Azoarcus sp. KH32C: one gene and its partner. Each later gene encodes a partner of the first gene's protein in a complex. Links are inferred from orthologs where the notes say so. Each region holds a gene or a part of one and is shown on either strand. Other genes may lie near its edges.

Evidence for each region. Proteins that work in one complex are often made in the same cells at the same time.
Region 2: the proteins of rpsG (region 1) and tig are in contact, whole or in part, in a crystal structure (PDB 3GTY), measured with the Thermotoga maritima proteins. The link is inferred for Azoarcus sp. KH32C from one-to-one orthologs. Residues at the interface, in WP_004081843.1 of Thermotoga maritima: Lys34, Lys52, Lys55, Glu59, Arg62, Gln63, Glu66, Asn67, Lys69, Val71, Arg95, Ala109, Lys110, Lys111, Gly112, Arg113, Pro114, Glu117, Glu121, Ile124, Ala125, Tyr127, Asn128, Asn129, Thr130, Gly131, Lys135, Asp139, Arg142, Met143; in WP_004081061.1 of Thermotoga maritima: Glu122, Val124, Val129, Leu130, Tyr133, Glu188, Gly259, Ile262, Tyr263, Glu266, Ser270, Glu273, Gln274, Glu277, Arg308, Gln311, Ile312, Ser315, Tyr316, Glu325, Arg329, Arg336, Leu363, Phe366, Trp367, Arg373, Leu377, Arg381, Leu384, Glu387.

The regions. Positions count from the first base shown.
Region 1 is NC_020516.1:4,423,544-4,427,137, forward strand. Bases 867-3,594 are described here. They hold rpsG (30S ribosomal protein S7), read right to left. Parts: upstream 2,602-3,594; coding sequence 2,131-2,601; downstream 867-2,130. Other genes in these bases: fusA (elongation factor G), read right to left, coding at 867-2,023; rpsL (30S ribosomal protein S12), read right to left, coding at 2,634-3,011; rpoC (DNA-directed RNA polymerase subunit beta'), read right to left, coding at 3,145-3,594. In the rest of the region: more of fusA, read right to left, coding at 1-866.
Region 2 is NC_020516.1:3,297,918-3,303,277, forward strand. What follows is about bases 2,367-5,360. They hold tig (trigger factor), read right to left. Parts: upstream 4,521-5,360; coding sequence 3,213-4,520; downstream 2,367-3,212. Other genes in these bases: clpX (ATP-dependent Clp protease ATP-binding subunit ClpX), read right to left, coding at 2,367-2,534; clpP (ATP-dependent Clp endopeptidase proteolytic subunit ClpP), read right to left, coding at 2,554-3,192; AZKH_RS14565 (PrkA family serine protein kinase), read left to right, coding at 4,786-5,360. Also shown: lon (endopeptidase La), read right to left, coding at 1-1,184; more of clpX, read right to left, coding at 1,266-2,366. UniProt on the Bacillus subtilis protein: Involved in protein export. Acts as a chaperone by maintaining the newly synthesized protein in an open conformation. Functions as a peptidyl-prolyl cis-trans isomerase.

The DNA.
Region 1 (3,594 bases):
ACGTGGCGCGCCCTTGCGTCAGCGAACGCAGTTGCGTCGCGTAGCCGAACATTTCAGCCAGCGGCACCTCGGCCTTCACTTCCTTCATGCCGCCCGGTAGGTCATCCATACCCTGGACGATGCCGCGACGACCCGACAAGTCACCCATGACGTTACCCATGTAATCTTCGGGCGTCTCGACAACCACGGCCATCATCGGCTCAAGCAGAACCGGGCTGGCCTTGCGCATCGCGTCCTTGAAGGCCATCGAGGCGGCCATCTTGAAGGCGTTCTCGTTCGAATCGACGTCGTGATAGGAGCCGTCGAACAGGGTGACCTTGACGTCGACCACCGGGAAGCCAGCCAGCACGCCGTTCGGCAGGGTTTCCTGCAGACCCTTGTCGACCGCCGGAATGTATTCGCGCGGAACAGTGCCGCCCTTGATCGCATCGACGAACTCGTAGCCCTTGCCGGTTTCGTTCGGCTCGAGCTTGATCCAGACGTGACCGTACTGACCGCGACCGCCGGACTGCTTGACGAACTTGCCTTCCTGTTCGACAGCCTTGCGGACCGCTTCGCGGTAAGCAACCTGCGGGGCGCCGACGTTCGCTTCAACGTTGAACTCGCGACGCATGCGGTCGACGATGATCTCAAGGTGCAGTTCGCCCATACCCGAGATGATGGTCTGACCGGACTCTTCGTCGGTACGCACGCGGAAGGACGGATCTTCGGCGGCCAGACGGCTCAGCGCGATACCCATCTTTTCCTGGTCACCCTTGGTCTTCGGCTCGACGGCGACGTGAATAACCGGATCCGGGAAGATCATGCGCTCAAGGATGATCGGAGCCGACGGGTCGCACAGCGTTTCGCCGGTGGTAACTTCCTTCAGACCGACGCAAGCCGCGATGTCACCCGCAAGAACTTCCTTGATCTCGTGACGCTCGTTGGCGTGCATCTGCAGAATGCGGCCGATACGTTCCTTCTTGTTCTTGACCGAGTTCAGCACCGTTTCGCCGGAGTTCAGCACACCGGAGTACACGCGCACGAAGGTCAACTGACCAACGAAGGGGTCGGACATCAGCTTGAATGCAAGCGCCGAGAACTTCTCGGCGTCGTCCGCCTTACGCGTCACGGGCTGCTCGTTGTCATCCAGACCGGAAACCGGCGGAATATCGACCGGCGACGGCAGCAGTTCGATGACGGCGTCGAGCATGCGCTGCACGCCCTTGTTCTTGAACGCAGTACCGCACAGCATCGGCTGGATTTCGCAAGCGATGGTGCGCTGACGCAGACCGGCATTGATCTTGTCTTCAGACAGGTCGCCGTTCTCGAGGTACTCGTTCATCAGCTCTTCGCTGGCTTCGGCGGCAGCCTCGACCATCTTTTCGCGCCACTCCGCGGCGTCGGCCTGGAGCTCGGCCGGAATGTCACGGTATTCGAACTTCATGCCTTGCGAGGCCTCGTCCCAGTAGATCGCCTTCATGCGAACCAGGTCGACGACGCCGGCGAAGGTATCCTCAGCGCCGATCGGAATCACGATCGGTACCGGGTTCGCCTTCAGGCGGCTACGCATCTGCTCGTAGACTTTGAAGAAGTTGGCACCCGAGCGGTCCATCTTGTTCACGAACGCAAGACGCGGCACCTTGTACTTGGTCGCCTGACGCCACACGGTTTCGGACTGCGGCTGAACGCCGCCCACCGCGCAATACACCATGCAGGCGCCATCGAGGACGCGCATCGAGCGCTCGACTTCGATCGTGAAGTCGACGTGCCCCGGGGTGTCGATGATGTTGAAGCGGTGTTCCGGATAGGACAGGTCCATGCCTTTCCAGAAGCAGGTGGTGGCAGCGGACGTGATGGTGATGCCACGCTCCTGCTCCTGCTCCATCCAGTCCATGGTCGCAGCGCCATCGTGAACCTCACCGATCTTATGGTTCACACCGGTGTAATAAAGAATGCGCTCGGTCGTCGTTGTCTTGCCGGCGTCGATGTGAGCGGAAATACCGATATTGCGGTAGCGCTCAATGGGAGTCTTGCGAGCCACGGTTTATCCTGCCTTCCAGAATTCGCGCGATCGCGCGAAAGTCCAAGTGTCTTGTTACAAAACAATCGAGCCCTTGCCAGGGCCCGATTTACCGCCGCTTGAAAAGATCAGAAGCGGTAGTGCGAGAACGCCTTGTTGGCTTCCGCCATACGGTGCACTTCCTCGCGCTTCTTCATCGCGGAGCCACGGCCTTCAGCCGCTTCGAGGAGCTCACCCGCCAGACGCTGGGCCATCGACTTCTCGGCGCGCTTACGAGCCGCCTCACGCAGCCAACGCATCGACAGCGCCATACGACGCGACGGACGCACTTCGACCGGAACTTGGTAGTTGGCACCGCCGACACGACGGCTCTTCACTTCGACCACCGGCTTCACGTTGGCAACCGCCGACGCAAAAACTTCCAGCGGATCCTTGCCCGCCTTACCGGAAATGTGCGCGAACGCACCATAGACAATGCGCTCGGCAACCGACTTCTTGCCGGACTGCATGATCACATTGATGAACTTCGAGACGTCCTGGGATGCAAACTTCGGATCCGGCAGGATTTCACGCTTGGGAACTTCGCGACGACGTGGCATGACAACCTCTAGCTATTTCTGAGTGCCGACAATTAGGCTTTCTTCGGGCGCTTGGCGCCGTACTTGGAGCGGGACTGCTTACGATCCTTGACGCCCTGCAGGTCCAGCGAACCGCGCACGATGTGGTAACGCACACCCGGCAAGTCCTTCACACGACCACCGCGAATCAGGACCACCGAGTGCTCCTGGAGGTTGTGGCCTTCACCGCCGATATAGGAGATGACCTCGAACCCATTGGTCAGGCGAACCTTGGCCACTTTACGCAGCGCGGAGTTCGGCTTCTTCGGAGTCGTGGTGTAAACACGGGTGCACACGCCACGCTTCTGCGGGCAGGCTTCAAGCGCTGGCACCTTGCTCTTGGTGACTTCAAGTTGCCGCGGCTTGCGGACGAGCTGATTAATTGTTGGCATAGCTTGAGAATTTTCCAATATACCGAGGCAGCCCACACTGGGCCGCCTCGGGCGGTTGATTCCGGCTGCGACCGACTACGATTGGTCAGTCCACAAAAAGAGGCCGGATGTTATCCCGACAAGCCGGTAAAAGTCAACCGGCCTGCACATCTTGCGACACGCCGTCGGGCACTTCCGACGGTTGTTCCATCTCCGCGGGCCACGCGTGCTCGGTGGCGAGATCCTCGCCTGTCGACTGCGCGCGCCGGTTGCGGTGATACGCCATGCCGGTACCGGCCGGAATCAGACGGCCAACGATGACGTTTTCCTTCAGGCCACGCAGTTCGTCGCGCTTGCCCATGATCGCGGCTTCGGTCAGCACACGCGTAGTTTCCTGGAAGGAAGCCGCGGAGATGAACGAGTCGGTCGACAGCGATGCCTTGGTGATACCGAGCAGTACGTTCTGGTACTGCGCCGGCAGCTTGCCTTCGGCTTCGACGCGATCGTTTTCGTCCAGCACTTCGGAACGTTCGACCTGTTCCTCGCGGATGAAGCGGGTATCGCCCGAATCCATGATGACCACGCGACGCAGCATCTGGCGAAC
Region 2 (5,360 bases), 1.1 Mb from region 1 along the record:
CCGCGGATCTCGGCCTCGTCACGCACACCGCCGAGCGCCATGCGCACGAACTTGCGGTTCGTCGATTTCGCGATCGACTGCCCGAGCGAGGTCTTGCCGACCCCAGGAGGTCCGACGAGGCACAGGATCGGCGCCTTGACCTTCTCGACGCGCTGCTGCACGGCAAGATATTCGAGGATCCGCTCCTTGACGCGCTCGAGGCCGTAGTGATCCTTGTCCAGGATCTTCTCGGCTTCCGCGAGATCCTTGCTCACGCGCGACTTCTTCTTCCACGGCAGGCCCACCAGCGTGTCGATGTAGTTGCGCACGACGGTGGCTTCGGCCGACATCGGCGACATCAGGCGCAGCTTCTTCAGCTCGGCCTGCGCCTTCGCGAGCGCTTCCTTGGTCATGCCGGCGGACTTGATCTTCTTTTCCATCTCCTCGAAATCGGCACCTTCCTCGCCTTCTCCGAGTTCCTTCTGGATCGCCTTGACCTGTTCGTTCAGGTAGTACTCGCGCTGGCTCTTCTCCATCTGGCGCTTTACGCGCCCGCGGATGCGCTTTTCTACCTGGAGAATGTCGAGCTCCGTCTCGAGCTGGGACAGCAGGCGCTCAAGGCGCTGGCCGATGTCGGACATCTCGAGCACCTCCTGCTTCTGCTCGAGCTTGAGCGGCAGGTGCGCAGCGATGGTATCGGCAAGGCGACCGGGTTCCTCGATGCCGCCGAGGGACGCGAGGATCTCCGGCGGGATCTTCTTGTTCAGTTTCACGTACTGGTCGAACTGCGCGATGATCGCGCGGCGCATCGCTTCCAGTTCGTTGTTGCCACCTTCTTCCGGCGGCAGCGGCGTGACCTTGGCAACGAAGACCGTGCGCAGGTCCTCGACCGAATCCACCACCGCGCGGCGCACGCCCTCCACCAGCACCTTGATGGTGCCGTCGGGCAGCTTCAGCATTTGCAGGATGTTCGCGATGCAGCCGACTTGGTACAGGTCGGTTTCGGACGGTTCATCCTTGGCCGCAGACTTCTGCGCAACCAGCAGGATGCCCTTGCCCGCCTCCATCGCGTTTTCAAGCGCCTTGATGGATTTGGGCCGCCCCACGAACAGCGGTATCACCATGTGAGGGAACACCACCACATCGCGCAGTGGCAGGAGGGGGAGCTCCATCGGCTCGTCGGGGAGGTCAAGCGGGCTTGACATGATTATTGTTACCTCGAAAGGACTGGTCGAGCCCACATGGGGGCTCGACTACAGAAAATCAAGCGGCGCGCGAAACCGGTTTCAGTTTGAACCGGAAACCTTCTGCTGATCTGCGTAAATAAGCAGCGGTCGGGCACCCTCTTCGATGGTACCTTCGTCGATCACGACCTTTTCGACCCCTTTCATGGTCGGCAGGTCGTACATGATGTCGAGCAACGCAGCTTCGAGGATCGACCGCAAACCCCGTGCCCCAGTCTTGCGCCGGATCGCCTTGCGGGCGATCGCGTGCAGGGCCGGGGTGCGGATTTCCAGCTCTACGCCTTCCATGCCGAACAGCTTCTGGTACTGCTTCACGAGCGCGTTCTTCGGTTCGATGAGAATCTGGATCAGCGCGGCCTCGTCGAGTTCCTGCAAGGTTGCAACAACCGGCAGACGGCCGACGAATTCGGGGATCAGGCCGAACTTGACCAGATCCTCGGGCTCGACCTGACGGAAGGACTCGGAGACGTCCTTCCCCTGCCGGCTCTTCACTTCGGCACCGAAGCCGATGCCGATCTTCTCGGTACGGTTGCGGATGACCTTTTCCAGACCGTCGAAAGCCCCGCCACAGATGAAGAGAATGTTGGTGGTGTCGACCTGGATGAAATCCTGGTTGGGATGCTTGCGCCCGCCTTGCGGCGGAATCGAGGCGATAGTGCCTTCGATCAGCTTCAGCAGCGCCTGCTGCACACCCTCGCCGGACACGTCACGCGTGATCGATGGGTTGTCCGACTTGCGCGAAATCTTGTCGATTTCGTCGATATAGACGATCCCCTGCTGCGCCTTCTCGACATCGTAGTCGCACTTCTGCAGCAGTTTCTGAATGATGTTCTCGACGTCCTCGCCGACGTAGCCGGCTTCGGTCAGCGTCGTCGCATCGGCCATCACGAACGGCACATTGAGCAGCCGTGCGAGCGTCTGCGCGAGCAGCGTCTTGCCGGAACCCGTCGGGCCGATCAGCAGGATGTTGCTCTTCGACAGCTCGACGTCTTCCTTCTTGCCCGAGATGTGGCGCAGACGCTTGTAATGGTTGTACACGGCGACCGACAGAATACGCTTCGCCTGTGGCTGGCCGATCACGTACTGATTCAGGATCTCGCAGATCTCCTGCGGGGTCGGCAGCTTGTTGCCGGCCCCCTCAGACTCGCCGACCTGGGCGAGTTCGTCGCGGATGATGTCGTTGCAGAGTTCGATGCACTCGTCGCAGATAAAGACCGACGGACCAGCGATGAGTTTACGCACCTCATGCTGGCTCTTTCCGCAAAACGAGCAGTACAGCAGCTTTTCGCCGCCTGCTTTTTTCTCCGTCATGGTCTTCCTCTCGTAAGAATCAGGCCTCGGCCCGCGTCGTCAGGACCTTGTCGACGATGCCGTATTCGAGCGCATCCTTGGCCGACATGAAATTGTCCCGATCCGTGTCCTTTTCAATCCTCTCGACCGGCTGGCCGGTGTGCTTCGCCAGCATTTCGTTCAGCCGTGCGCGGATGTTCAGGATTTCGCGAGCATGGATCTCGATGTCGGACGCCTGGCCCTGGAACCCGCCGAGTGGTTGATGGATCATCACCCGCGAATTCGGCAGGCAGAAGCGCTTGCCCTTCGCCCCGGCAGCAAGCAGGAAGGAGCCCATGCTCGCGGCCTGGCCAATGCAGAGCGTGCTGACGTCAGGCTTGACGAACTGCATCGTATCGTAGATAGCCATCCCGGCGGACACCGAGCCACCCGGGGAGTTAATGTAGAAGAAGATGTCCTTGTCCGGGTTTTCGGACTCGAGAAACAGCAACTGCGCCACGATCAGGTTCGCCGTGACGTCATTCACGGGCCCGACGAGGAACACCACCCGCTCCTTCAGAAGGCGCGAGTAGATGTCATAGGCTCGTTCGCCGCGACCACTCTGTTCGATCACCATCGGCACCATGCCGAGGCCGACCGGATCCCAGTTGCTGCCCGATTGTGGCGCTACGTTGCTCATTTCTTCGACCTTTGCGGCAATCAGGCCGCGTTATTACCCATCAATTCGTCAAACGACACCGCGTTGTCGGTGGTCTTGGCCTGCGACACCACCCATTCGACCACGTTGTCCTCGATCACAACGGCTTCGGCCTGTGCGAGACGGTCCGGTTGACCATAGTACCAGCGCACCAGTTCAGCCGGGTCTTCGTAGCTCTGGGCCATGTCTTCGACCAGCGCACGGACCTGCTCGGGCTTCGCGAAGAGTTCCTTGGCCTTCACGAGTTCCGCCATGATCAGACCGAGCTTCACGCGGCGCACGGCCTGTTCGGAGAACCAGGCGGCTTCCACGGGAATATCTTTGGTCTTCATGCCCCGCATTTCAAGATCACGCTTAGCGTTTTCTGCCAGCTGATTGGCTTCGGCTTCGACCAGCGCCTTCGGCACTTCGATCGGGTTGGCCGCCAACAGCGCTTCCATGACCTGCTCCTTGACGCGGGCCTGGATGCGACGCTTCACCTCGCGCTCCAGATTCGCGCGGACTTCGTCGCGCAGCTTCGCGACATCGCCATCGGCAACGCCGAGCGAACGGGCGAGATCGCCATCGATCGCAGGCAGCACGGCCTCTTCGACGCCCTTCACCGTGATCTCGAACTGGACGGTCTGCCCAGCCAGATTACGCGCATGGTAGTCCTCGGGGAAGGTCATGTCGAAAGTCTTGCTTTCCCCAGCCGTGAGACCCTTCACAGCTTCTTCGAAGTCCTTCAGCATCGAGCCGGCGCCGATCACGAAGGGGAAGTCGGTGGCTTGACCGCCTTCGAACAGTTCGCCGTCCTTGCGGCCGGCAAAGTCGATCGCCACGCGATCGCCCTCGGCAGCAGCCCGCTCGACGCGCGAGAACGTCGTACGCTGCTTGCGAAGCACTTCGATCGTCTTGTCGACTTCCGCATCTCCCACCGTCAGCACGGGGCGCTCGACCTTCTGGCCCGACAGCTCGCCCAGCGGCACTTGCGGATAGACCTCGAAAACGGCGCTGAATTCCAGCAGGCCGTCACCGGCCGCTTCCTTCGGCTCGATGCGCGGATAGCCGGCGACACGCAGATTCTGCTCGCGTACCTTGTCGCCGAAGGCCTTTTCGACGGCAGCGCCGATCGCTTCGGAACGCGCCTGGGCGCCATAGGTCTGGGCGACGATCTTCATCGGCACCTTGCCCGGGCGGAAGCCCGGCATCTTGACGGTGCGGGCCATGCGCGAAAGACGCGCGTCGACATCTTTGTCGATGTCGGCGGTCAGCACGGACATATCGATGCGGCGCTCCAGCGCGCCCAGAGTTTCCTGGTTGGTCTGCATTACCTTAACAATCCCTGACTAGTGAAAAGTAGCCCGCTCGCCTGCCCCACGCGACGACGATCGTCGACAGGGAATGACGGCGCGCGGGCGCATCCGGAAAAAATTTCATTCTAACACAGCGAAACACCCTTCCTTCCAGCGTGCTTCCGGTCGCAAAATAGGTCCTGGAGCGCTTGACCATGGAATGAGTTGACAAGGAACTTGCAGCCTTAGCCACCCTCTGACGGGTGTCGGCAAAGGGCTCGACCTCACAGGAGAGATCCAGATGACCATCTTCAATGCCTATCAGGCCCGCTTCGAGGCGGCCCGCGAAGAAGAGATGTCGATTCAGGAGTACCTCGAATTGTGCAAGTCCGACCCCTCGGCCTACGCCACCTCGGCCGAGCGGATGCTGATGGCGATCGGCGAGCCGGAACTTGTGGATACACGTCTGGATCCTCGCCTGTCGCGCATATTTTCCAACAAGGTGCTCAAGCTATATCCCGCCTTCCGTGACTTTTATGGCATGGAAGAGGTGATCGAGCACATCGTGTCGTATTTCCGCCACGCTGCGCAGGGCCTGGAAGAGAAGAAGCAGATCCTCTACCTGCTCGGTCCGGTCGGCGGCGGCAAGTCCTCGCTGGCCGAAAAGCTCAAGTCGCTGATCGAGCATGTGCCCTTCTATGCGATCAAGGGCTCGCCGGTGCACGAGTCGCCCCTCGGGCTCTTCGACGTGCGCGAGGACGGCAAACTACTGGAAGACGATTTCGGCATCCCACGACGCTACCTGAATACGATCATGAGCCCGTGGGCCGTCAAGCGGCTCCACGAGTTCAATGGCGATATCACACGCTTCCGCGT